One region of the Streptosporangium sp. NPDC051022 genome, then DNA from elsewhere that is predicted to be linked to it. Evidence: riboswitches for the same ligand, from Rfam matches in the RefSeq annotation. Region 1 holds a riboswitch; each other region holds the start of a gene.
What was found. Region 1 has a riboswitch for cyclic di-AMP ahead of AB0N02_RS39965 (NlpC/P60 family protein). Riboswitches for the same ligand answer to the same signal wherever they lie in the genome.
Positions count from the first base shown of each region.

Region 2: linked by a shared signal. The riboswitch ahead of AB0N02_RS10270 (CHAP domain-containing protein) and the one ahead of AB0N02_RS39965 (NlpC/P60 family protein) in region 1 are both predicted to bind cyclic di-AMP.
Region 3: linked by a shared signal. The riboswitch ahead of AB0N02_RS17540 (NlpC/P60 family protein) and the one ahead of AB0N02_RS39965 (NlpC/P60 family protein) in region 1 are both predicted to bind cyclic di-AMP.

Region 1 is NZ_JBFBCF010000038.1:24,990-29,921, forward strand. Features, by position in the region: gene serA (phosphoglycerate dehydrogenase) at 1-285, shown strand, start outside; gene AB0N02_RS39960 (ROK family transcriptional regulator) at 1,059-2,192, shown strand; gene AB0N02_RS39965 (NlpC/P60 family protein) at 2,344-3,201, opposite strand; cyclic di-AMP (ydaO/yuaA leader) riboswitch at 3,189-3,407, opposite strand; gene AB0N02_RS39970 (3-isopropylmalate dehydrogenase) at 3,553-4,596, shown strand; gene AB0N02_RS39975 (branched-chain amino acid aminotransferase) at 4,778-4,932, shown strand, end outside.
Region 2 is NZ_JBFBCF010000004.1:227,621-232,552, reverse strand. Features, by position in the region: gene AB0N02_RS10275 (ABC transporter substrate-binding protein) at 1-1,232, opposite strand, end outside; gene AB0N02_RS10270 (CHAP domain-containing protein) at 1,583-2,302, opposite strand; cyclic di-AMP (ydaO/yuaA leader) riboswitch at 2,319-2,478, opposite strand; gene AB0N02_RS10265 (hypothetical protein) at 2,845-2,985, opposite strand; gene AB0N02_RS10260 (hypothetical protein) at 3,137-4,174, shown strand; gene AB0N02_RS10255 (DUF6716 putative glycosyltransferase) at 4,186-4,932, shown strand, end outside.
Region 3 is NZ_JBFBCF010000009.1:85,792-90,723, forward strand. Features, by position in the region: gene AB0N02_RS17530 (RDD family protein) at 651-1,835, opposite strand; gene AB0N02_RS17535 (amino-acid N-acetyltransferase) at 2,076-2,588, opposite strand; cyclic di-AMP (ydaO/yuaA leader) riboswitch at 3,071-3,219, shown strand; gene AB0N02_RS17540 (NlpC/P60 family protein) at 3,288-4,271, shown strand; gene AB0N02_RS17545 (LuxR C-terminal-related transcriptional regulator) at 4,424-4,672, opposite strand; gene AB0N02_RS17550 (helix-turn-helix domain-containing protein) at 4,837-4,932, shown strand, end outside.

The DNA.
Region 1 (4,932 bases):
ATCACGAAGATCGTCGAGGTCAACGGCTACCAGATGGAGATCGAGCCGACCGACCACCTGTCGTTCTTCACCTATGTCGACCGTCCCGGCGTCGTCGGGATCGTCGGCCGCATCCTCGGCGACCACAACATCAACATCGCCTCCATGCAGGTGGCCCGTGACGTCAAGGGCGGCAAGGCCCTCATCGCGCTGACCGTCGACTCCGCCATCCCGACCGAGGTGATCGAGCAGATCGGCGGCGAGATCGGCGCCGAGAGCGGCCGCTCCGTCGACCTGGCCGACTAGGTTCCGGCCCGCGGGTCCCGCCGGACGGTCCGTCACGGGACCGTGCCGAGGATCCGCGCGACGGGCGCACCGCGTCGCCGTCGTGACGTTCGAGGGCGCTCCCGAGCCACCGCGCTCGGGGGCGCCCTCGTTGTTGTGCCCGTCGTCCCGCCCGGGATCTTGAGGGAGCGGCGCCGGATGCTCTGTTGTCTCAACATGTGAGAAATCTGTACAACAGGCGAGACGACATCTTGACCGGCAGGTAACATGGCATGAAATGCGCCAGGTTCTCGTACTCATTACCTGCCGCGGCGAGGCCTGACAGGGGCGGGCCGGCAACTCGCCGCGGTGCGCTGGCGCTCGCCGGCCCCGGGCTCCGCGTCGCCGATTCACGACCTGGATCCGCGATCTCAGGCCCGGCCCGGATTCGTGACCGGAATCCGGACCATCTCCTCCTGCTCCTGTGCGATCGAGATGAGAAGCACCATGTATGACATGTATCCCTGGAACCGTCCCGAAGAGACCGAGGACGAGGCCACCCAGGCCCTCCAGACCGCCCTGGACCGCCGCGACAACGGCGGGGCCCCGACGCGTTTCTGACAGGTCGTACCCTCGCCGCGCTCGTGGCCGGAACATCCGCCGATCCGCGTCCCGGCCGCCGCGGGCGATCCTGACACCGGTTGGTAAGTAAGGCGATTTACCGTCAAGGACGTTGGCTAGCCTTTTCCTGGGACCCCGGGACTGAGGAGAGCGAAGTGCGAGGCCGGCTCGGCAATCCACGGTTGTTGCGGGTGATGAACGAGCGACGCCTCCTTGACCGGCTCCTCGAACACGGCCCGGCCTCACGGGCCCAGCTGGCCAAGGTCACCGGCCTGTCCAAGCCGACCGTCTCGGCCGCCCTGGCGGGTCTTGAGGAGGACGGCCTGGTCCACCTGGTCGGCGAGGTCTCCGGCCGGCCGGGCCCGGTGACCTCGCTCTACGACATGAACGCCGCCGTGCTGCACGTCGCGGGCGTCGACATCGGCCGCGACTGGATCCGGGTGGCGGTGGCCGACCTCCGGGGGCGCTTCGTGGGGCGCAGGGACGGACGCAACGACGCGCGTACCGAGGACGAGCTGGTCCGCGCGGTCCGGGGCCTGACCCGGACCGCGGTGGCCGAGGCCGGTCTCGGATGGTCCTCCGTCGCCCACGCGGTGGTCGGCAGTCCCGGCGTGTACGACCCCGAGACGGGACGGCTGCACCTGGCCGCGAACCTGCCCGGCTGGGGCACCCCCGGTCTGGTGGACCGCCTGTGCGCGGCGCTGGGGACCGAGGTGACCATCGAGAACGACATCAACCTGGCGGCCCTGGGCGAGCACGCGCACGGCGAGGGCAAGGGACGATCCCATTTCGCGCTGGTGTCCATCGGCACCGGTGTCGGCATGGGCATCGTCGTCAACGGCGAGCTGTACTCGGGGGCGCGCGGCGCCGCGGGGGAGGTCTCCTACCTGCCCACCGGGGAGGATCCGGTTCCCGGCAGGGAGGCGCTGGAGCACGGACCGACCGAGACCCCGGTCGGCGCCCTCGGCGTGGTGCGCGCGGCACGCGCGGCCGGGGCGCGGGTGGAGACGGCGAAGGAGGTCTTCGGCGCCGCGGCGGCCGGAGACCCCGTGGCCCTGGCCGTCGTCGAGGCCGAGGGGCGACGGATCGGCGACCTGATCGTCGCGGTGGCCTCGGTTCTCGATCCGGAGATCGTGGTGCTCAGCGGTGGCGTCGGCCGTAACCTCGACCTTCTCGGCGACTCCATCGCCGCCAGGATCGCCGAGCTGGGTCCGCTGCGTCCCACCGTGGTCACGAGCAGCCTGGGGGACAGCGGGGTGCTGCTGGGCGCCGTCACGCGCGCGCTCGGCCGGGCCTGGGACGTCATCTTCGCCGGCCGGCACGGCTGATCCGCTTCGCTGGCCGGTACGGCCGGTCCGCCCGGCGGAAGCCTCGTCCCGGATTCTGGCCGGAGCCCTGTCCGACGCCCTGGCCGGGGCCCGTTCCGCCGCTCTGCGCCGGAGGCGAGGATTCGCGGAACAGGCCCCGTCCGGCGGAGGGTCAGGGGGCGGTGGCGGGCGCCGGGGCCGGGGCGGCGGTCGTCGGCGCGGGTTGATCGGTGGGGGTGGTCGGTGCGGTCGGTGCGGGCTGGACGGCCTGCTGGGCCTGCTCAGCCTGTTTGGCCTGTTTGGCCCGCTCGGCTTGTGCGGCCTGTTCTGCCCGCTTGGCCTGTGCGGCCTCCTTGGCCTGTTCGATGGAGAGCTTGACCCCCTTGGGGTCGGGGCGTACGGCGCCGACGAAGCTGTCACGGCGCCACGCGCCCAGCTTCTCCACCTTGACCACGTCGCCGGTGCTCGGGGCGTGGACCATGTACCCGGGCTTGCTGATCATGCCGACATGGCCGAGGTTGTGGAAGAAGACCAGGTCACCCGGCTGGAGGTCCTTCCAGGCGATCTTCTTGGAGAAGGCGGAGTACTGCGCTGCGGCCACCCGCGGCAGGTGGATTCCGGCGGCGCCGTACGCGCGGAGCATCAGGCCGGAGCAGTCGAACCCTCCGTTGCCGGTGCCGCCCCAGACGTACGGCGTGCCGCGCTTGGACATGGCCCACTGCAGGGCCTTCTTCCAGGCGGGGGCGGACGGTTTCCTCGTGGTCTTCGGGGTTTCGGCGGCCCCCGGGGCGTCGGAGGCGTCGGCGCCGGTGAGGGCGGCGGGCGCGAGGGATATGACGGGGGCGAGAGAGGAGTCGACGGGGCCGGGGGCGGGAGAGGTGAGGAAGGCGGCTGTCGTGAGGGAGGGGGAGGAGGCCGCGAGCGCGGAGTCGGCCATCGCGAGAGTGGGGATCGCGAACGCGGTGGCGCCGGTGACGATCAGGGTCAGGACACGGGGGTAGGTCTTGCCGGTCAGGATCGTTCCTTCCATAAGGCCGGCCGGGTGAGCTGTCGGGCTCGGACGTGAAGGTCGCCCTACGGCGCGCGAGAGCGCCGATTCGCCCCAAGGGATCCAGCGGGGGACGGCAGGAGACGTGCTCCGGCAAGCGGAGGTGAAGACTCCGGACGCCCCGTGGATCCCGGAAGTGGTTCCCCGGCTCCGCGCAGGCCGGAAAAGGGGGGTGGCCTGCGAGGATTAGGCGACGATGCGAATGGCCAGGACCTTAACGAAACGGTCAAAAGATCGCAAATAGGACAAAATTCTTATGCCTCGTCAGAGGAAGATGTGTCCGATGGGTGAGATTGGTGTTCGCTCCACGAGACGGACCGGTAAGGTGCGTGCATGGATTCGCGCAACATTCGCCTGGCCGTCATCCCCGGGGACGGGATTGGAACCGAGGTCGTCACGGAGGGCCTGAAGGTCCTGGAAGCCGTCGGCACGAAGGTGGAGACGACCACCTACGACCTGGGTGCCAAGCGGTACCACAAGACCGGTGAGGTCCTTCCCGAGGCGGTTCTGGAGGAGTTGCGCGGATACGACGCGATCCTGCTCGGCGCGGTCGGCGACCCCAGCGTCCCGCCGGGCATCCTGGAGCGCGACCTGCTGCTCAAGCTCCGTTTCGAGCTCGACCACTACGTCAACCTGCGTCCGGTCAAGCTCTTCCCCGGCGTCGAGACCCCGCTGGGCAAGTCCGGCCCCGAGGACATCGACATGGTCGTCATCCGTGAGGGCACCGAGGGCCTGTACGCGGGCGCCGGTGGCGTGCTGCGCCGTGGCACCTCGCAGGAGATCGCCACCCAGGAGTCGCTGAACACCGCCCACGGCGTCGAGCGCGTCGTCCGCTACGCCTTCGAGAAGGCGCTCAGCAGGCCGCGCAAGAAGCTGACGCTGGTCCACAAGACCAACGTCCTCACCTTCGCCGGTGACCTCTGGGCCCGCACCTTCGACCGGGTCAGCCTGGAGTACCCCGACGTCACCACCGACTACAGCCACATCGACGCCGCCTCGATGTTCTTCGTCAACCAGCCCGAGCGGTTCGACGTGATCGTCACCGACAACCTCTTCGGCGACATCATCACCGACATCGGCGCGGCCATCGCCGGTGGCATCGGCCTGGCGGCCAGCGGCAACATCAACCCCGACCGCACCGCGCCCAGCATGTTCGAGCCGGTCCACGGCAGCGCCCCCGACATCGCGGGCCAGGGCAAGGCCGACCCGACCGCGACGATCCTGTCGGTCGCCATGCTCCTGGACCACCTCGGCCTGGCCGAGGAGTCCGCCAAGGTGGAGCGGGCCGTGGCCGAGGACCTGGTCGAGCGCCTGACCGGCCCCGGCCGGACCACCCGCGAGATCGGCGACGACATCACCGCCCGAGTAGCCGGCTGAGAAGCCGCCTACCCGACCTCAGACGCGTCCGGCGGCTCACCCGAGCCGCCGGACGCGTCTTTTTTGTTCGTCCCTCCAACGACAGTGCCGGATTTCGGCATAGATGCAGTAGTTTCCCGTTACCTGCTCCATCGCAGAATGGACTCAGGTGCAGTCCGTCACAAAGAGAAGGATCCCCGTCATGACCACCGCTCAGAAGCTCAGCTTCGACGTGCAGCTCTCCGACCACGCTCGCACCGCGGCCGAGCGCGAGCAGGTACTGGCGAATCCCGGGTTCGGTCAGAGTTTCACCGATCACATGATCTCCATCGACTACACGGAAGGGGAGGGCTGGCA
Region 2 (4,932 bases), on a different contig from region 1:
TCACCGAGGAAGGTGGGCAGCAGGTCCTTGACCGAGGCGCCGAAGATCTGGCCGGTGGGCGCGTCGTTGAAGAAGGCGTTCTTCAGCTCGCTGACCGCCGGGTCCTGCTGGGCCGGGATGGAGCTGGGGAAGGCCGCCGCCTCCTGGAAGGCCATGATGTGGCCCTCCTTGCCGGTGAGGTAGTTCAGCACCTCGGCGGCCTCCTTGGGGTGCTTGCTCTGCTTGGGCACCGCCAGGTAGGAGCCGCCCCAGTTGCCCGCGCCGCCGGGCACCGCCGCGACGTCCCACTTGCCCTTGCCCGAGTCGCCCGCCGCGCCGGAGACCACGCCCAGCATCCAGGCGGGGCACCCCATCGTGGCGAACCCGCCCTTCTTGATGGCGGCGTTCCACGGCGGGGTGAAGGAGCCCAGCTTGGCGGTCATGCCCGCCTCGCTGAAGCTCCTGACCGTGTCGAAGGCGGTCTTGACGGCCGGGTTGCTCTCGATGATGAGCTGGTTGTTCTTGTCGAAGTAGGAGACGTTGCCGTTCTTCGGCGCCTCCTGCGACAGGATCACGTTGTAGAGCGTGTTCGGGCCGTCGAGGAACCTGGGGTCGTCCTTGCCGGGGTTGGCGGCCTGGAACTTCTTGCCGACCTCCATGAAGGCGTTCCAGTCGGGCCAGAGCTTGCCGACCTCCTCGCGGTCCGTCGGCAGGCCCGCCTTCTTGAACAGGTCCGTCCGGTAGCACATGGTCATGCCGCCGATGTCGGTGCCGAGGGCGAACAGCTTGCCCTCGGCGTTGACGCCGTTGTCCCACTTGGCCGCGGGGAAGTCGGCCTTGCGGTCGTTGAGGCCGTACTCGCCGAGGTCGGTGAAGAACTGCGGCCTGGCCTTCATCAGTCCCATCGCGCCCTCGTCCAGGGCGATGATGTCGGCGGCGCCGCTGCCCGCCTGCAGGCGCTGGAGCAGCTGGGGTAGGTAGACGTCCTCGAAGCGGTCGGTCAGGTTCTGGTACTTGACCTGGATGTTCGGATGCGCGGCGTTCCACGTCTCGACGGCCTTGTCGTAGCCGAAGTTCTCGCCGCCGCCGAAGGTGTGCACGGTGACGGTCACCGGCTCGGCCGCGGCGGAGCCGCTCGGCGCGGGGGCGGCGGATTCGCCCGAACCGCCCGAACTGCACGAGGCCACGGCCAGTGCGGTGGCCGCCACCACCGTGACCGCGGCGAGCCTGCCGTGCCGCCTCTTGTTCAACATTCCGGACCCCTCTCAGGTGGTCGCCCGAATCGGTGGGAGGTGCCGCCGCGGCGCGGGTCCCCGACGACCGCGACCCCGCGACGGGGTGGTTCCTCAATGTTTTGGGAGCGCTCCCACGAAGAGTGGACGACGGGCAACCGAAACGTCAATACGCCGAAACTCAACCGTTATATCCTGTGGCGCGCCGGGGGATGTAGCAGCATATAAGCGACAAAAGGGGCATGGGAACCTTTGGGAGCGCTCCCATAACATGAGGCGCAACAGGCGACCGGAACGCCGAAAGGGGCACGGCTCGGATGAGTCGTGCCCCTTTTCCGGATGCGGGGGTCAGCCGGTACGGCGAGCGGTGGTCACTCGCTGTAGGCCGGGTAGCCGTAGCCGACGACCTGGGAGGTCGGGCGGACGCGCTGCTCGACCTTGCCGTTGCCGGTGTTGCCCTCGATCGTGGTGATCGTGCCGTCGCCGTTGTCCTTCTTCAGGAAGCCGACGTGGTCGATCCCGTCGAGGTCCTTGCCGCGCTGCCAGTCGAAGTAGACGACCGCGCCGGGCTTGGGAGTGGTGCCCCAGTGGCCGTTCTCCTTGAACCACTTGGCGTGGGTGACGGTGTAGGCGTCCCAGCCCATGGTGGGACGGATGCCGGCGTGCTCGCCGACCCAGGAGACGAACATCGCGCACCAGGGGGCGTTGGCGTAGTCCCGGATGCGGCCGCCGTCGCGGGCGGTGGTCTCCTTGGCGCGCTCGGTGGACATGTACCAGGACTGGAACTTGGTCCCGCCGCCCTGGGCGTTCTCGCTGATGCCGATCTGCTGCGAGGCGAGGTCCAGGACCTGCTGTGCGGTGACCCTGGGCTGCTTCTCGGCCTTCGCCTCGGCGGCGGTCTTGACGACACTGACGTTCTGGGCGGTGTTGGCGCTCTCCGCGGGAGGGGCGCTGATGGGGCCGTGGGCCGGGGCGTCCGCCAGGGCTGCGGGTCCCGCGACGATTCCGCCCGCGAGGGCGATGGAAGTTCCCAGGATGATTCGGGCCAGGTAGTGCGTCTTGGGGGTGGTGGTAAGGCGGTGCTTGGCCATAAGAGACTAACTCCTTGCTTCGCTTCCATGCCGCCTACCGGGTTAGCTGACGGGTTCGGGCTGGGAAGTGCCCTACGGCGCGTGATCGCGCTGATTCACCCCAAAAAAGTGGTTCCCCGGTTCCCTGAGACTCGCGGGCTTTCCCGTGAGGCTCCTGGATTCGGCGGCCGTGTTCATCGGGCGGAAGATCCGCCTGGCGAACACGGTCGGGCAATGTGCTCGTAATGGGCTGACCTGCGAAGGTCTAGGTGCTCACCACGAATTCGTTGAACGTACGTGAACCGGACAGACGATTACAAGTCCGACACATTGCCATGGCTTGGGAATAGGTGTGAAACGAGCGGGACGATCAGCCGGGCCGTGCCGATCCCGCGCCCGCGCCGATCTTTGATTCGACGCCGAAAATCCCTATGACACAGGGCTTTTCATGCGGTCAACCAGAAACGGGACGGGTGGTTACCGTCGTCCCGGATGATCCGCCCCAAGGTAAACGTAGATCTTTTGGCTGACCCGGCTCTCCGCCGGGTAAAAGTGATCGTCCTTTACCCGCGGTCGGTGTCCCGCGGGGTCGGGATTCCGGCTCCGGCCGGGCGCAGGACGGTCGGCGGCCCGATCCCGTTGTCGGCGCCGGTGACCATCGTGGTGGAACCGGTGAGGTCGGGGATGGTGTCGGCGGTCCGCATGACCTGGGTTCCTCCGAGGGAGGGGGTGGTGTGCGAAACGGTCTCGCACGCCGTCGTGGATCGGCGAGAGTCGACCGCGCAAGTGCGTGTATTCGGGTGTTCACCCGGAGTTCCCGGGCGTGTAAGACATCCCGGTTACGGTGAGGCAGTCGTGAACGGGTCATCGCCCGGCGTGGAGGACGGTCGAGACCACGCGCGGGAGCAGGGTTCGGCCGTCGCATGGGTGGAGTCCCCGCTGCAGATGCTCTGCGCCGTGGAGGCATACCATGCCGGGCTGCTCGGCGCCCACGCCCGGGTGGTGCCCCGGGCCAAGCTTCGCCCGCTGGTCGTCACCCGTCGTGAGGTCATCCGGCTCGGCCTGCCCGCCGGCCTCGAGGTGACCACGCCGGAGCCCGAGATGCCCAGACCCCGCCGGGGCGCCGGCTGGGCGGTCGGCGACGCCTTCTCCGGCAAGGTCCAGGCCGCCCTGCTCACCGCCCTCCCGGGACGGATCGTGATCGTCGACGACGGGCTGGCCACGATCAGGCTGCTGGAACTGCTCACCGGGCGCCCCTGGACGCCCCTGCTGCGTGCCAGGGCCACTCCGGGCCTCCTCCGGACCGCCCTCGGCGCCGCCGCCGGCCTGCGGCTGCGGGCCGCGGCGAGGTCGGGCCGGTTGTCGATCTTCACGGCGCTGCCGGTCCCCGCCGAGCTGGCGCAGGCCGTACGCGACAGGGGGGCCGAGCTGGTCACCCACGACTTCGGCTGGCTCCGCTCGCAGCCCATGCGCAAGCCGGGTCCCGAGGAACGCACCGTCGTCCTCGGCACCTCACTGGTCCGCAACGGCCTCATCCACCGTGACCGCTACTTCACCTGGCTGGCCGGACTCGGCTCCGCCGGGCCGGTGGCCTACTTCCCGCACCGCCGGGAGGACCCCCACGACCTCGCCCGGGTCGGGGAACAGCCCGGGATCACCGTCTACGACGGCGGGGCCCCCGCCGAGATGACCCTGCGGGGCCTGGGCGCGCAGCAGCGCGTGCTGAGCCTGCCGTCGACCGCGGTGACCTCGCTGCGCGTCCTGCTGTCGGCCCGCGGCGTCGTCGTGGAGACCGTGGACGTCCCCGACGAGTGGTGGACCGCCCAGGCGGCGCCCGCCCTCCGTTCCCACCTTTCGATGTTCGCCCATCACGACACTGGAGTCACAGGTTGAAGGTCCTGGCCGTGGCCGACTCGGATTCCTACCTGAAGTGGGCCGCCTACCTGCTGGAGGGCCTGCCCTCCGGCTGTACGGCGGAGCTGACGGTGGTCCGCACCCCCATCACGCCCTCCCCGGCCCAGATCCACGCGGCCGTGGCCGGCGCGGCCGCCGATCCGCCCGTGCTGTCCGCCCGGGCCCTGCGCCGGACCGCGGAGCGCTTCAGGCCCGACGTGGTGCTGGCCGCCTGCACCGGGCCCGTGGTGGACGTGCTGGTCGGCGAGGTGCTGACGGGACTCGAGCCGAGGCCGGTCTTCGTGTCGGGCCTGCCGGGCATCTCCATCCCGGCGACCGAGAAGGCGTGGCTCTTCCGCAGCGGATGCGACCTGTTCGTCCTGCACAGCGGGCGTGAGGTCGAGGAGTTCTCGGCGGTGGCCGAGCGGCTGGGCGGCGGCGGAGTCATCGGCCTCACCCGGCTGCCCTTCCTCCACAACGGCGCGGAGGTCCCCGTCACGGGGCCGCGCAACCGCGTGGTGTTCGCCACCCAGGCCAAGGTGCCCAAGCGCAGGGAGGATCGCGAGCGGATCCTGCTCGCCCTCGCCACGCTGGCCGAGCGCCGCCCCGACCTGGACGTGGTGGTCAAGCTCCGCGCGCTGGACAACGAACGCCAGACCCACAACGAACGCCACCACTACCAGCGGCTGTGGCAGTCCCTGGCCGACGGCGGGCAGGTCCGCCCCGGCGCGGTGCGTTTCGCGGTCGGCCCGATGCAC
Region 3 (4,932 bases), on a different contig from region 1:
TCATCCGCCGGGAGGCCGTGGTACGACTCCGCCGGACAGAAGAAGACGGATCTTCCTCGTTTTCTTACCAAGAGTACGTCCTTGTCTGGCATCTAGGACATAGTCGTAGACCGTATAACCACCAAACGGGTTCGGACTCTCCAACAACCACGGCAACACCGGGGCTCCCGAGCGGGCATCGGTAAGAAGGTCTCCACCCCTCGCCCGGCGGGTGAAGGAGAAGTCCGGTTGGACAATCACTTGAGGGACACGAAGATGACACCGGCCGGGATGCGGGTGTCCCCGGAGCGCCGCCCTTTCGGCCGGCGGTGTGGGAAGTCCCGGCGCCGGGCGTTCTCCCTTTGGGACCTCATAACGCTCGGCGGACGACGGCCCATAAGGCGGCCCCTGCGGGGCCCCAAAGGCCGGACGCGCGGAGTTCACGGGGCCGGGTGCCCCGCGACCGACGAGGCCCGCCCTGCCGTGGCGTCTGCGATCCGCGGCGATTGTCGCCGCCGGAGGCGGGTGGACGGCCATAACGCTCCTCACGCCGTCGCGAATGGGTTTGCGCTTCCATCGCATCCCGGCGGGACGGCGTTACCGGTCACCTTTCCCCACTCGTACGCGAAAAGGGGCCGGCGGGTTGAACCCGCCGGCCCCTTTTCGTACAACTACTTGGTCTTGACGACCGCCGTCATGGTGACCTTGTCGTGCAGGCACTGCTGCAGCGGCTTGTCCCAGAACAGCCAGAGCGTGTTCACCAGGTAGAAGATGTTGGCGATCCACCCGAGGAACGGAACCCCGCGCAGGGCGAGCGGGCCGAAGAGCACGGCCGCCCGCTTGAGCGCGAGGTCGGAGGAGAGACCACCCTGGAGGGTGCCGCCGACCGTCACGACCTTGATGCCCATGACCATCTTGCCGACGCTCTGCCCGTTCTGCTTCAGCATCAGGAACTCGTAGGCGATGTAGATCAGGCCCGCGACGAGGGCGACGACGATCTCCGCGAGGACGATTCCGCCGCCCTCCGTCACCTTCCCCGTGTTGATGTCGAAGCTCGGCGTGGTGACCAGGATCATGGTCAGCACGAGGGAGACGATCACCGTCGGGATCGCCAGGATGACGCCGTCGATGATCCGGGCCACCAGACGCTGCCACCACTCCGCGAGGGGGGCGGGGAGACCGGGGGGCACCACGCCCTGGGGGGCGTATCCCTGACCGTAGGAAGGGGCCGGCTGTCCGTAGCCCTGCTGCTGACCGTAGCCCGGCTGCTGGCCGTACCCGGGCTGCTGGCCGTAGCCGGACTGGGCCGTCTGCTGGCCGTAGTCGGCCGGCTGACCGTAGTCGGCCGACTGTCCGTAGCCCTGCTGCTGGCCGTAGCCGGGCTGGGAGGCGGCCTGCTGGCCGTACCCGGGCTGCTGGCCATAGCCCTGCTGCTGACCGTAGCCGGGCTGGGAGGCCTGCTGGCCGTAGTCGCCCTGCTGCCCGTAACCGGGCTGGGAGGCGCCCTGCTGGCCGTACGCGCCCGTACCGCCCTGCTGCCCGTAGCCGGGCTGGGAGGCGGCCTGCTGGCCGTACCCGGGCTGCTGGCCGTAACCCTGCTGCTGGCCGTAGCCGGGCTGGGAAGCCTGCTGGCCGTAGTCGCCCTGCTGCCCGTAACCGGGCTGGGAGGAGGCCTGCTGGCCGTACGCGCCCGTACCGCCCTGCTGGCCGTAACCCTGCTGCTGGCCGTAGCCGGGCTGGGAAGCCTGCTGGCCGTAGTCGGCCTGCTGCCCGTAACCGGCCTGCTGGCCGTAGCCCTGCTGACCGTAGCCGGGCTGGGCCTGCCCCGGTCCCGTGTTCTCGGATCGATATCCCACGACTGTCACATCGGGGTCGAGTTCGCCAGGGGCTCGACCCGCATTCTGTCCGTATTGAGGATGACCCGACGGTGCGCGGTCGGGATCATCCTGCGGATACGGCGGCTGTCCGGTGCTCACCGCGTCACCTCACTTCGACTGTGCATGTGGCACATGTCAGACTCACATGCATGCTGGTGCACAAGGTATCGACATAGGTATCAACAGTCACCTTTCCGATCAGTCAGCACCACAGTCAACTCAGGCGTCCCGCCGTGTCAGATGAAGCAGCATTCGCGTGTTCCCCAAGGTGTTCGGCTTGACGTGCTCCAGGTCAAGGAACTCGGCGACACCCTCGTCATACGAGGCGAGCAGTTCCGCGTAGACCTCGGGCGAGACGGGCGTCCCCTGGATCTCCTTGAATCCGTGCCTGGCGAAGAAATCGACCTCGAAGGTGAGACAGAAGACCCGGCGCAGACCGAGATCGCCCGCGGTGCCGATAAGCGAGGAGACGATCAGGTGCCCGATGCCCAGCCCCCGGCATCCGGGGTCGACGGCGACGGTCCGGATCTCGGCGAGGTCCTCCCAGAGGACGTGAAGCGCTCCGCACCCCACGACGACGCCGCCCCTGTCGGCCACCCAGAACTCCTGGACGTCCTCGTACAGGGTGACCGTGGCCTTCTCCAGCAGGCGCGGCCCCGCCCCGGCGTAGGTGTCGACGAGCCGCCGGATGGCGCGCACGTCCGGGGTGCGGGCACGGCGCACCGTGACCACCGCCGTCCCGGCCCCCGGACCGCCCGGCGACCGCTCCCCCGCGACCTCGGCGCCGGCCTCTCCGCCGCCGTCTCCGGCCCGTCGTTCCACCGCCCCGGAATCACGTACGGCCCGCGCCGGAAACTGCTCCGCTACCTGCTCCATGACCGATCAGCGTACGTCCTCGTCAGCGTCTGTTTACGGCTCGTCCTTAACTCCCCCCTCGGATCCGCCGGATGACACGCGGCAGCCCACCGGCCGCCGCGGGGCGGGCGCGCCGGCCGTACACCCGGTCCGATCCCCTCGTGGAACGCAGACCTGCGACGACCTCTCACGCGAACGGGCCCGAAAGATCCGGGGCCTGCGTGACACATATGTCGATCTTGAAATGACGTGACCTTCCCGTGACATTTCAGTTGTGAAAGCTCTACCGGCTTTGCAGTTCTGGTTGAGCATGAACCTCCAATTGCACTAATGTCCGTGCTCGATGTCAGCAACGTAAAGTGCTGAACCCGCCGAATCCCCGCAGATGGGGAGCCGGGGACCCACCCTCCAGTCCCCCGGGGTGAATCCGAAGCGCCACCGGCGCACGGTAGGGCTGCCTCCGGCCCGAACCCGTCAGCTAACCCGGCAGGCGGCCGAGAGAGGAGCCTGTTGGTGAAGCGCACGCGCAACCGTGGGAGAGAGCGCGCGGGCAGGCATGCCCGCCATCGAGAACACGTGACGCGCGGGCTATCGCGCCGGATGACGGTCGTCGGGCTGGTGTTCGCCTCCCTGGTCCTCGGCACTCCCCTGATGGCGACCGCCGAACCGAAGCCCAGCCTCCAGCAGCTCGCCAAGCAGGCCGAGAAACTGCACACCGAGATCGAGACGCTCAGCGAGCAGTACAACGGCGGGCGGATCAAGCTCAAGGAGGCGCAGCGCGCCGCCGCGAGCGCCAAGAAGACCCTCGCCGTCAGCGAGGCGGAGCTGGAGACCCGGCGCTCCAAGGCCACCCTGCTGGCGCAGAGCACCTACATGGCGGGCGGCCTGGCCTCCGCGCTCGCCTTCACCCAGTCGTCCAACCCCGAGACCTTCCTCGACCAGGCGACCACGAACTACGCGCTCCAGCAGCAGCAGAGCCAGGAGGTCGCCCAGATCGGCGAGGCGATCGAGACCGCCAAGCGCGCCCAGGCCGGTGCCAAGGCCCGCACCGACGAGGTCAACACCCTCCTCTCCCAGCTGGGGGCCAGGCGCACCAGGATCGAGCGCCTGGTGAAGAGGGTCGAGGGCGACCTGTTCAGCGAGGTGCGCACGCAGGCCGCCCGCAACCGGAGCAGCCGGGTCAGGATCAACGTGCCGATCACGGGCGAGGGCAAGGCCGCCGAGGCCGCCCGCTGGGCCCTCACCCAGCAGCTCAGACCGTACGTGTGGGGCGCGGAGGGGCCCAGCACCTTCGACTGCTCCGGCCTGGTGATGTGGGCCTACCAGAAGGTCGGCATCAGCCTGCCGCACTACACGGGCGACCAGTGGACGGCCGGAACCCACGTCTCCAGAAACGAGCTCCGCCCCGGAGACCTGGTCTTCTTCTACAGCGACCTGCACCACGTCGGGATCTACATCGGCGCGGGCCTGATGGTCCACGCGCCGCAGACCGGTGACGTCGTCCACGTCACCACGATCGACAACCGGCCCTTCGCGGGCGGCGTGCGCATCGCCGACTGAGGCGCTTCCGGTCGTGGCCCGCGGAAGCGGGCCGCGGCCCTCCCGGCTGTCCCGGCCCTCCCGGCGCGGAACGGCCTGTCGCGGCGCTCAGAGGCACCTGGCCGCGCCGAGAGTCCCAAGGGGCAGGAAAGCCCGGACTCCGCGGAACAGGCTCAGATCAGCCGTCTGCGGGCGGCCCAGGCCACGGCTTCGATCGCCGTCGCCACACCGATGCGGTCGCAGATCCCGCGGAGCCTGCGCCGGACCGTCCGGCCGCTGATGTCGAGACGACGGCCCACCCGATCCACGGTGACCCCCTTGGCGAGCTCCGCCAGCAACACGAGATCCTCGTCGCTGAGGCCGATCTCGCCCACGCTCAGGAGGCCGTCGCCGCGACGGGAATCCACTTCGGGATATGCCATCTGGAGTCGCTCCCCCCGCACCTGTGACCGAGGCGTGAGTTGTCTGGAATCAATGCCGCCCGCCAGGAACGGTAAACGGCTTGTTCAAAGGTCGTCAAGTTCTGCTCTTCATAGAGGTAGCACGCGCTGTTGACATAGCGGGCGCTACGTGAAGTACTCATGATATGTCGGTGCCTTTACGGTTAAGTCGGGACCAAGCCAAGGCCCGCACCCGCAGGCGCCTGCTGGCCGCCGCAGCCGAAGTCTTCGCAGAACAAGGT